3 regions of the Clostridium sp. CTA-17 genome follow, and region 3 is predicted to be linked to each of the others. Evidence: riboswitches for the same ligand, from Rfam matches in the RefSeq annotation. Region 3 holds a riboswitch; each other region holds the start of a gene.
The links. A riboswitch is a leader RNA that binds a small molecule or an ion and turns the genes downstream of it on or off. The one in region 3 is predicted to bind lysine.

Region 1 (3,295 bases), on a different contig from region 3:
TCATCAAAGTTACCTAATAGTAAAAAGGCTGAGCCAAGGCCTAAAGCACTTAGGGAGGCTTTAGAAGAATTAGGGGCAACCTTTGTTAAAATTGGACAAATATTAAGTACAAGACCAGATTTACTTCCTAAAGCTTATATTGAAGAGTTGGAAAAGTTACAGGATAATAATGAAATAACAGACTTTCATAAGGTAAAGGAAATATTTTATGAATCTTTTGGGACTGACATAAATACATATTTCTTAGAGTTTAGTGAAACTCCATTAGCTTCAGCATCAATTGCGCAGGTTCATAGAGCTAAATTAATAGATGGAAGAGATGTGGTAGTTAAGGTTCAGCATTATAAAATAGATGAAAAAATGAAGCTTGATTTAAGCATATTAAGAAGACTTAGCAAATTAACTTCTAATCATATAACGAATACATTAATTAATCCTGTTGAAGCCTTTAAGGAAATTGAAGATGCTACTTTAAAGGAACTTGATTTCGAAAAGGAAGCAAAGAATACTAAAAAATTTAGAGAGCTAAATAAAAATGTAGCCTGTGTTGGTGCACCTATAATTGTTGATAAGCTTACTTCTAAGAAAATTCTTACCATGGAATATATAGATGGTTGTAAAATAACAGATTTCAATATTTTAAAAGAAGAAGGATATGACTTTGAGGATATTGCGAATAAATTAGCAAATTCATTTTTTAAACAGGTTCTTGAAGATGGATTTTTTCATGGTGATCCTCATCCAGGAAACTTATTTATAAGAGAAGGTAAAATCTACTTTATAGACTTTGGTTTAGTTGGAACTTTAGAAACAAATTTAAGAAATTGGCTTAATAAGGCCATGATTGCTATGGTTTTAGGTGATATTGATACCTTAGTTGATTTTGTAAATGCTATAGGAATAAAAAAAGGAAAAGTTGAATATTCAGTATTGTATGATGATTTGAAAAATATAGTCTCAAAATATATAAACGCATCCTTAAAGACAATAAAAATATCAGATTTATTTAAAGAAATCTTTGAGATAGCAGAACGAAATAATATTCAGTTTCCAAGAGAATTAGTTACTTTAGTAAGATCTATAGTTATACTAGAAGGGGTTATAGCTAAAATAGATCCAGATTTAGAAATTATGGAATGTATTTATCCTTATGTAAAAGAAAGAAATAAAGAGGAAATGCTAAAAAGTTTAAATAAGGATAAACTTATAACTGAAGCATATAAGTTTGCTTCTAAGAGTATAGAAATTCCTACTAAATTTTCAGAACTTGTGGATAGTTTGACTAAGGGAAGAGCTAAGTTGCAATTTGAAATGAAGGGATTAGATAAGCCACTTACAGATTTAAATAAAATGGTAAATAGAATAGCTTTCTCATTAATAGTTGGATGTATGATAATAGGTTCCTCATTAATAGTTAATGCTAAAACGGGACCTACTTTTCAAGGTGTTCCTATTTTAGGATTAATAGGCTTTATAGTATCAGGAATTTTTGGATTGTGGTTATTGATTTCTATAATAAAATCAGGATTTTTTTAATAAATAGTTAATAAAGCGATTAAATACTTGAAAGAAACATAGTTATATTGTATAAATGTATACAATATAATAATTTAAAAGTGAATAATTTAAAAAGAGGTAGAGGCGCGAGAATCAAGATTACTAAAATGGAGTTAAGTAGCGTAGAAGTTTTAGGAAAGGGGTTATCGCCGAAGTTTTTGGCTAATACTTTAAGGCTAAATGCTGGGGTTGTATAGAATATATACAACACTGTCACAAAATGTGGAGAGCTATCATCTTAGGGAATTAAATAAATAAAAGTTTATTTGCAAAAGTAATTTTATTAAGTATTAAGACCTTAGGTTGATCAAGCCTAAGGTCTTTTTTGCAGAAATTTTATAATAAGAGAAAATAAGGGAACACCTCTGTAAATTAATTCACTGCATATTTAAGGGGGAATTTATAATGAGAAACAAAACTAGATTTAAAGTTTTTCTAACGGTTTTTGCAATGACAATGTTATGCTCAACATTAGTCTTTGCTGCTGAAGATGCTGCGGCAGTAAACTCAGCTAAGTTTGGAATGTGGACAGTGCTGCCACCATTAGTTTCAATTGTATTAGCTTTTTTAACTAAGAATGTTGTAGTTTCCTTATTCATAGGAACAATTACAGGATGTATAATGCTTCAATTAAATGGATTTAATATAATTACAGCGTTAACTCAAGGATTTATTGATTTTACTTATAGAGCTTTAAATTCCTTAGCTGATCCTTGGAATGCAGGGATAATTCTTCAGGTTTTAGTTATTGGAGGAGTAATTCATTTAGTAGCTAAAATGGGAGGAGCAAAGGCAATAGCTGAGGCTTTAGCAAGAAAGGCTAAGACTGTTAAGAGTGCACAACTTACAACTTGGCTTTTAGGCTTAGCAGTTTTCTTTGATGATTATGCTAACTCATTAATTGTAGGACCAATAATGAGACCAGTTACAGATAAATTAGGAGTTTCAAGGGAAAAATTAGCCTTTGTTATAGATGCAACGGCAGCTCCAATTGCAGGGTTAGCAATAATATCAACTTGGATAGGCTTAGAGGTTGGATTAATTGGAGATGCTTTAAAAAGTGTAGGAATACAAGCTGATGGTTTTGGAGTATTTTTAGAAACAATACCATATAGATTTTATAATATATTAATTTTAGCTTTTGTTGTTATATCAGCAATAACTTTAAGAGAGTTTGGACCAATGCTTAAAGCTGAGAGAAGAGCTAGAAGAGGAGAAGTTTTATCTACTACAGAAATTTCATCAGATAGTGAAGATTTAGAACCTATAGAAGGAATTAAATTAAGTGTTTGGAATGCAATAATTCCAATTGGAGTTTTAATAGTATCATCTTTAATAGGGTTTTATTATAGTGGATGGGTAACTATAATGGGTGGAGAAGATTTAGCCATAATAGAGCTTATGAATAATACACCTTTTAGTTTTGCTGGAATACAAGCAGCATTCTCAAATGCAGATGCTTCAGTAGTTTTATTCCAATCAGCTTTATTAGCAACTATAGTAGCTCTTATATTAGGAGTTGGTAGAAAAATATTTACTATTTCAGAAGGAATAGGAATTTGGATTGAAGGAATGAAAGGACTTTTAATAACAGGAGTAATTCTTATATTAGCTTGGTCTTTAAGTTCTGTAATTAAAGAATTAGGAACTGCTTCTTACCTGGTAGGAGTACTATCAGATGCAATACCAGCATTTTTATTACCAGCAATAATATTTATTTTAGGTTCAATAATAGCCT
Region 2 (3,295 bases), 890 kb from region 3:
GATCAAAACTATGTAATAAAACAAATTTACTAATTTTAAAATAAAAAGAGGTGATTTTTCACCTCTTTTTTAGTTAGTAAGAAAATACTTCATCTTCTATACTCTCATCAGTATCTATATGATCCACACTTAAGTCAACGTCTTTTAAGTCTATTAGTTTAGTTTTATGCTTAATTTTATAATATGCAAATAATCCAAAGAATAAAGGTAATCCAATATAAGATGAAATTAATCCACCCCAGTCTACTCCATTTCTAACATCTAAATATGCATATCCTTGACCTAAAACTATTATTCCGCATAATATTAAAGCAATTATAGGTCCTAAAGGAAATAATTTAGCTTTGTAAACTAATCTGTTCATATCTTTACCCTGTGCCACATAAGCTTTTCTGAATCTATAGTGACATATTGCTATTCCAAGCCAAGCTATAAATCCTGATAATCCTGAGGCTGCTACAAGCCATACATAAACTGTATTTTCAGCATAAATACCTGTTAAGAAACATAAACTTGCAATTATTGTTGTTATTATAATAGCATTAACTGGTACTCCTCTAGAATTGGTTTTTTCGAAAATCTTAGGTGCCATTCCACTTTTAGCCATGGCATAAAGCATTCTACTTGATGCATACATACCAGAGTTACCAGCTGATAAAACAGAAGTAAGTATTATAGCATTCATAATTGAAGCAGCTCCAGCTAATCCTAATTTCTCAAATACTATTGTAAAGGCACTTGTTTCTACTCCAGCTTGAGCATTTGGCACTAAAGCACCTATTACCAAAATTGTTCCTAAATAAAATAATAAGATTCTCCAAAATATTGTATTAACAGCCTTAGGTACATTTTTTTCAGGATCTTCACTTTCTCCAGCAGCAACCCCTACTAATTCAGTTCCTTGGAATGAGAAACCAGCTATTAAGAAAATCATGAAAATTGATTTTGCTCCTCCAATAAATGGCCCTCCATTTTCATAGAAGTTTTTGAATCCTACATTATCTCCACCTAATATTCCAAAAATCATAAGAACCCCTACGATTAAGAATATTATAACAGTAGCAACTTTTACAGCTGCAAACCAAAACTCTGATTCTCCATAAGCTTTAGCAGATAATAAATTAAGAGTTAATATAATTACTAAAAATAATGCGCTCCAAACTATTGCTGGAACATTAGGAAACCAAAATTTCATTAATAAAGAGCCTGCAACCATTTCTGCTGCTATTGTTATAGCCCAGTTATACCAGTAATTCCATCCCAGAGCAAATCCTAAAGCAGGATCAACGAATTTTGTTGCATAAGCTCCAAAAGAACCTGTTTCTGGCATATATGTTGCCATCTCCCCTAAGCTTGTACATAAAAAATATACCATTACTCCTATAATTCCGTAAGCTACAAAAGCTCCTCCAACACCAGCTTGATGAAGTGTATCTCCCATTGCTAAGAAAATACCAGTTCCTATGGCACCTCCCATAGCAATCATACTAAGGTGTCTTGATTTCAAGCCTCTTTTTAGATTAGTATTTTGTTCTTGACTCATTTTTAGTCCTCCTTATGGTTTTAATAATTAAGCCATAAGTGATAACTAAGTTTTCGCTAACAAAAGAAACCCTTAAGCGTGTTTCATGCTTAAGGGTTCGTAAAGTTATATACAATACTCTTCTTTCATGATAGCACACCACAAAATAATTTGTGACAGTGTTACATATATTCTATGTAACCCCAACCTAATAGAATTAAAGCCTCTTCTAATGGTTTCGGCGATTCATCCTTTCACTTTGCTTCAATGTGCTTACCTCTGCAAAGATACTCTTAATCATCGCGCCTCTATCTCAGTTATTCACTTTATATTAACAATTATGAGATTAAATTTGCAAAATGTCAATATTTTTTTGTTGATAAATAAAAATTATAAACAAAAATTACTGAACAATTTATGAAATAATTTAGATTTTATTGTTGACTTTAAATCCTAACTATAGTAATATGTACTCATATAAAAAACATGTGTATTCAATAAGAATACAAAAGGGGGCTATTATGAAAAATTTATCCTTAATAAAAAGAATATTTGTTGCAATTATTTTAGGAATACTTATTGGGCTAGGATGTTCCTATATTAATTTAGATATACCTATTAGAATATTAATGACCTTTAATAGCATATTTGGAAATTTACTTAGTTTCTTAATCCCACTTATAATAGTTGGGTTTATAGTTCCTGGTATAGCATCCTTAGGAAATAAATCAGGAAAGGGACTTTTCATAACTACTTTAATTTCATATGCTTCAACATTTTTAATAGGAATAATTACTTTCTTTATAGGACGTTCATTACTTCCTAAATTTATAGTAAGTGCTTCTTTAAGCACTGGTTCAGTAAATGTTGATCCTTATTTTACAATTGATATTCCTCCAATGTTTGGTGTTATGTCTGCTTTAGTTTTTGCATTCTTATTAGGAATAGGAATATCAAGAATAAAAAATAGTTATTTATTGAAGGTATCAGAAGAGTTTAATCATGTTATTTTATTAACTATAAAAAATGTATTAATACCTTTAGTACCTATTTACATACTTTCAATATTTTCAAAGTTAAGTTATAATGGTGAGATTTTTACTACTCTAAAGTCTTTTGGACTTGTGTACTTAGTTTTATTTTCAATACAAGGATCTTATTTAGTGGTTCAATATGTTTTAGCTGGAACTTTAAAGAAAGAAAATCCATTAAAATTATTAAAAAATATGATTCCTGCATATATGACAGCTTTGGGAACTCAATCATCAGCAGCTACAATCCCAGTTACTTTAAATTGTACTAAAGAAAATAATGTTGACCAAGATGTAGCAGATTTTGTTATTCCTTTAGGAGCAACAATAAATTTAGCAGGTGATACTATTACTCTAGTTCTTGCATCAATGGCTGTAATGTATATGAAAGGACAAACTCCAACTTTCTCTGTTATGATTCCATTTATAGTTATGTTAGGAGTAACTATGGTAGCAGCACCAGGGGTACCAGGTGGCGGAGTTATGGCTGCTTTGGGATTACTTGAAGGTATGCTTGGATTTGGTAATGTTGAAAAATCCTTAATGATAGCACTGCATGCTGCTCAAGATAGTTTTGGAACAGCAACTAATGTAACTGGAGATGGAGCTATAGCTATAATAGTAGAATCAATATTAAAGAAAAGAAACAATACTAACATTAAAATTGAAGAGGCTGAAGAAGAATTCATTCCAAAGGTTAGTTGTAATTAAAAAAATGACTATGAGAATTTCTCATAGTCAT
Region 3 (3,295 bases):
AAGTACAATAGTGTTATCAGAAAAGCTATTTTTTTAAGAAGACCAAATAGATTTCAAGCTTATGTAATTTTAGATGATGAGGAGTTATTAGTTCATGTTCCTAACACTGGAAGGTGTAGAGAGATTTTAAAAGAAGGATGTACAGTTCTTTTAAGAAAAGGAACTACTCCAAATAGAAAAACTCCTTATGATTTAATTGCAGCTTATAAGGGAGAGGTTTTAATAAATATAGATTCTCAGATTCCTAATAAAGTTGTAGAAGAGGCATTAAGAAATAAAAAGATAGAAAAGTTAGTAAAATTTAATAATATAAGTCGAGAAAAAACTTTTGGAAATTCTAGATTTGATTTTAAATTACAAGATGATAATGAAAATACATATTTTTTAGAAGTAAAAGGTGTAACTTTAGAGGAAAATGGAGAAACTAGATTTCCAGACGCCCCAACTGAAAGAGGAAAGAAACACATATTAGAACTGATTGAAATTAAAAAATTAGGAATGGGTGCAGGAATAATTTTTTTAATACAGATAGATAATGTAAATAAGTTTTATCCTAATGATGAAACAGATCCTAAGTTTGGCGAAGCATTGAGATTAGCTAAAAAAGAAGGAGTAGATATCTTTGCATATAATTGCAAAGTTACTGAAGAGGAAATTGAGTTGCTTAATCCTGTAGAAATAGTTTTATAAGTTTAATTTATAGAATTGGAAAGTAGGAGCTGAAATAGCATAAGTTAAGGCATCTATTATCATAAGTTTAGTTTATAGAATTAAAAATATAAATATATGTGAAATATAAAACACAAAATATTAAGTTTAATGTTAGGGGATTTAGTATTTAAAGTTGAGTTTATATAAAAGATATGATAAGTATTTGAGAATATGAAAGGTGGTGAACTTTAGTTAGCTTAATTTATATATTACTATTCTTAGTTAAAATAGGGAATTTTTATAAGTTATAGATGGTGATTTTAAGAAATTACGGAAGAAAAGATATTTGCTTTACTTTAGAATTAGATTTAATTGAAATAATAAAAAATTATAGAAGGTAATATATTTGCTTTACTAAAGAAATTAATTATGAAATTTAAATATTGTCCGTTATGTGGTGAAAAATTAGAGTTAAAGAATAGCTGGGATGAGGGAATGATACCTTATTGTAGTAAACATGATATGATGTTTTTTGATTTACCTAAGCCTTGTATTGTTGTTGCTGTAATAAAAGGTGATGAAATAATTCTTTTAAAACAAAGTTATATATATGAAAATTCTAAAGTTCTTATATCTGGATATGTAGGTGTAGATGAATGTGCAGAGGAAACTGTTTATAGAGAGGTAAAAGAAGAAACAGGAATAACAGTTAAAGATATAAAATATTTAGGTAGTGATTTTGTACAAGGAAAAGAATTGCTTATGCTAACTTATTTAGCATATTATGAATCAGGAGAGATAGAGAAATCAACTGAGGTAGAGGGAGCTGCTTGGTATAATATAGAGGATGCTCTTTGTGAATTAAATGAGGATAGCATAGGAAAAAGAGTGGTAAAAAAAGTTTTAAAGGAAATAGGTTATGAAGGTACTAATGCATTTAGATGTGAAGGAAATAATTGTAATGTGTAAATTTTTTTATTAATAATTTTAATTTATAATATTGCATTAGTTGAGATTTTTTAGTAACATTATAAACAATAATTAATATAATAAAAGCATAAATAATTTGAAAATAGGACCAAAGTAGAGGTGCCGTAATTAAGAGTAGTCATAAGTAGCTGACGAGTGTTTTATGTATGATGAAAGGGATTATGGCCGAAGAGATATTAATGGTGATTAATATTTCTGGGTATATGTATAATATGCATATAACTGTCACTTTGAAAAAAGTGGAGTGCTACAAGGTACGCTAAGTTGCGATTAAGGCAGCAAAGGTGTTCCTTTGCTGTTTTTATTTATTGGAATTAAATGCCAAAAAGTCGGTAGCTTTGCATACTTTTATACTCTGCCACTAAAAAAGTTTGTGGAGGGAAAAGATATGAAATTATTTGGATCAATGAAAGTAGAAGGAAATGAATTATATGTTGGAGGATTAAAAGCAAGTGCTTTAAGCAAGGAATATGGAACTCCTTTATATGTTATTGATGAAGAATTAGTGAGAAGCAATTGTAGAAGATACTATAATGCTATGAAGTGTGAAGAAAGAGGAAACAGAGTTACCTATGCAGGAAAGGCGTTTATAAATATGTCCATGTGCAATTTAGTTAATGAAGAAAATTTATATTTAGATGTTGTTTCAGGTGGAGAGCTTTATACTGCTTATAAAGCAGGTTTCCCATTAGAAAGAATATATTTCCATGGTAATAATAAATCTGATTATGAAATAGATTTAGGAGTACGATTAGGAATTGGAAGATTTATAGTTGATAATATTCATGAACTAGAAGTTCTTAATTCTATAGCTCAAGAATATGGAAGAGTTCAAAAAGTTTATTTAAGAATAACTCCTGGAGTAGAGGCCCATACCCATGAATATATAAAAACAGGTCAATTAGATTCAAAATTTGGATTCCCTGTAATTGGTGATACAGTTTATGATGTTGTTAAAAGATCAATGGAATTAGAGTATATAGAACTTAATGGATTGCATTGTCATATAGGTTCTCAAATATTTGACTTAGAACCTTTTGAAGATACAACAGAAATTATGCTAAATCTTATAAACGATATAAAAGAAACATTAGGATATGAAATTAAAGAATTAGACTTGGGTGGAGGATTTGGTATATATTATACTGAAGGGGATAAGCCAAAAGAAATAGAAGAATATTGTTCAGTTATAATAAATAAAGCTGATGAAATATGCAGAAAATTAAATATGAATGTTCCTATATTAAGTATAGAGCCAGGAAGAAGTATTGTGGGTAATGCAGGATTAACTCTTTATACTGTAGGAGCTATAAAAGAAATTCCTAATATAAGAAAATATGTAAGTGTAGATGGGGGAATGAGTGATAATATAAGACCAGCCTTATACAGTGCAAATTATGAGTCATTAATAGCTAACAGAGTTTTTGATAATTCTAAAGAGATAGTTACTGTAGCGGGTAAATGCTGTGAATCAGGGGATGTGCTTTTAAATTCCATAGAAATGCCTAGAATGGAAACTGGAGATATATTAGCAATTATGTCCACTGGAGCATATGGACATTCAATGGCTAATAATTATAATAGAATCCCTAAGGCTGCAGTTGTAAGTGTAAGCAATGGAATTTCAAAAGTTATGTGTAAAAGAGAGACTTAT

Region 1: linked by a shared signal. The riboswitch ahead of ACYUCG_RS11645 (Na+/H+ antiporter NhaC family protein) and the one ahead of lysA (diaminopimelate decarboxylase) in region 3 are both predicted to bind lysine.
Region 2: linked by a shared signal. The riboswitch ahead of ACYUCG_RS03895 (amino acid permease) and the one ahead of lysA (diaminopimelate decarboxylase) in region 3 are both predicted to bind lysine.

What each region holds. Positions count from the first base shown of each region.
Region 1 covers NZ_BAAABF010000007.1:81,462-84,756, reverse strand. The annotation lists gene ACYUCG_RS11650 (ABC1 kinase family protein) at 1-1,536, shown strand, start outside; lysine riboswitch at 1,629-1,798, shown strand; gene ACYUCG_RS11645 (Na+/H+ antiporter NhaC family protein) at 1,963-3,295, shown strand, end outside.
Region 2 covers NZ_BAAABF010000001.1:888,946-892,240, forward strand. The annotation lists gene ilvA (threonine ammonia-lyase) at 1-33, shown strand, start outside; gene ACYUCG_RS03895 (amino acid permease) at 74-1,543, opposite strand; lysine riboswitch at 1,667-1,841, opposite strand; gene ACYUCG_RS03900 (dicarboxylate/amino acid:cation symporter) at 2,044-3,264, shown strand.
Region 3 covers NZ_BAAABF010000001.1:792-4,086, forward strand. The annotation lists gene sfsA (DNA/RNA nuclease SfsA) at 1-690, shown strand, start outside; gene ACYUCG_RS00025 (NAD(+) diphosphatase) at 1,081-1,620, shown strand; lysine riboswitch at 1,728-1,899, shown strand; gene lysA (diaminopimelate decarboxylase) at 2,030-3,295, shown strand, end outside.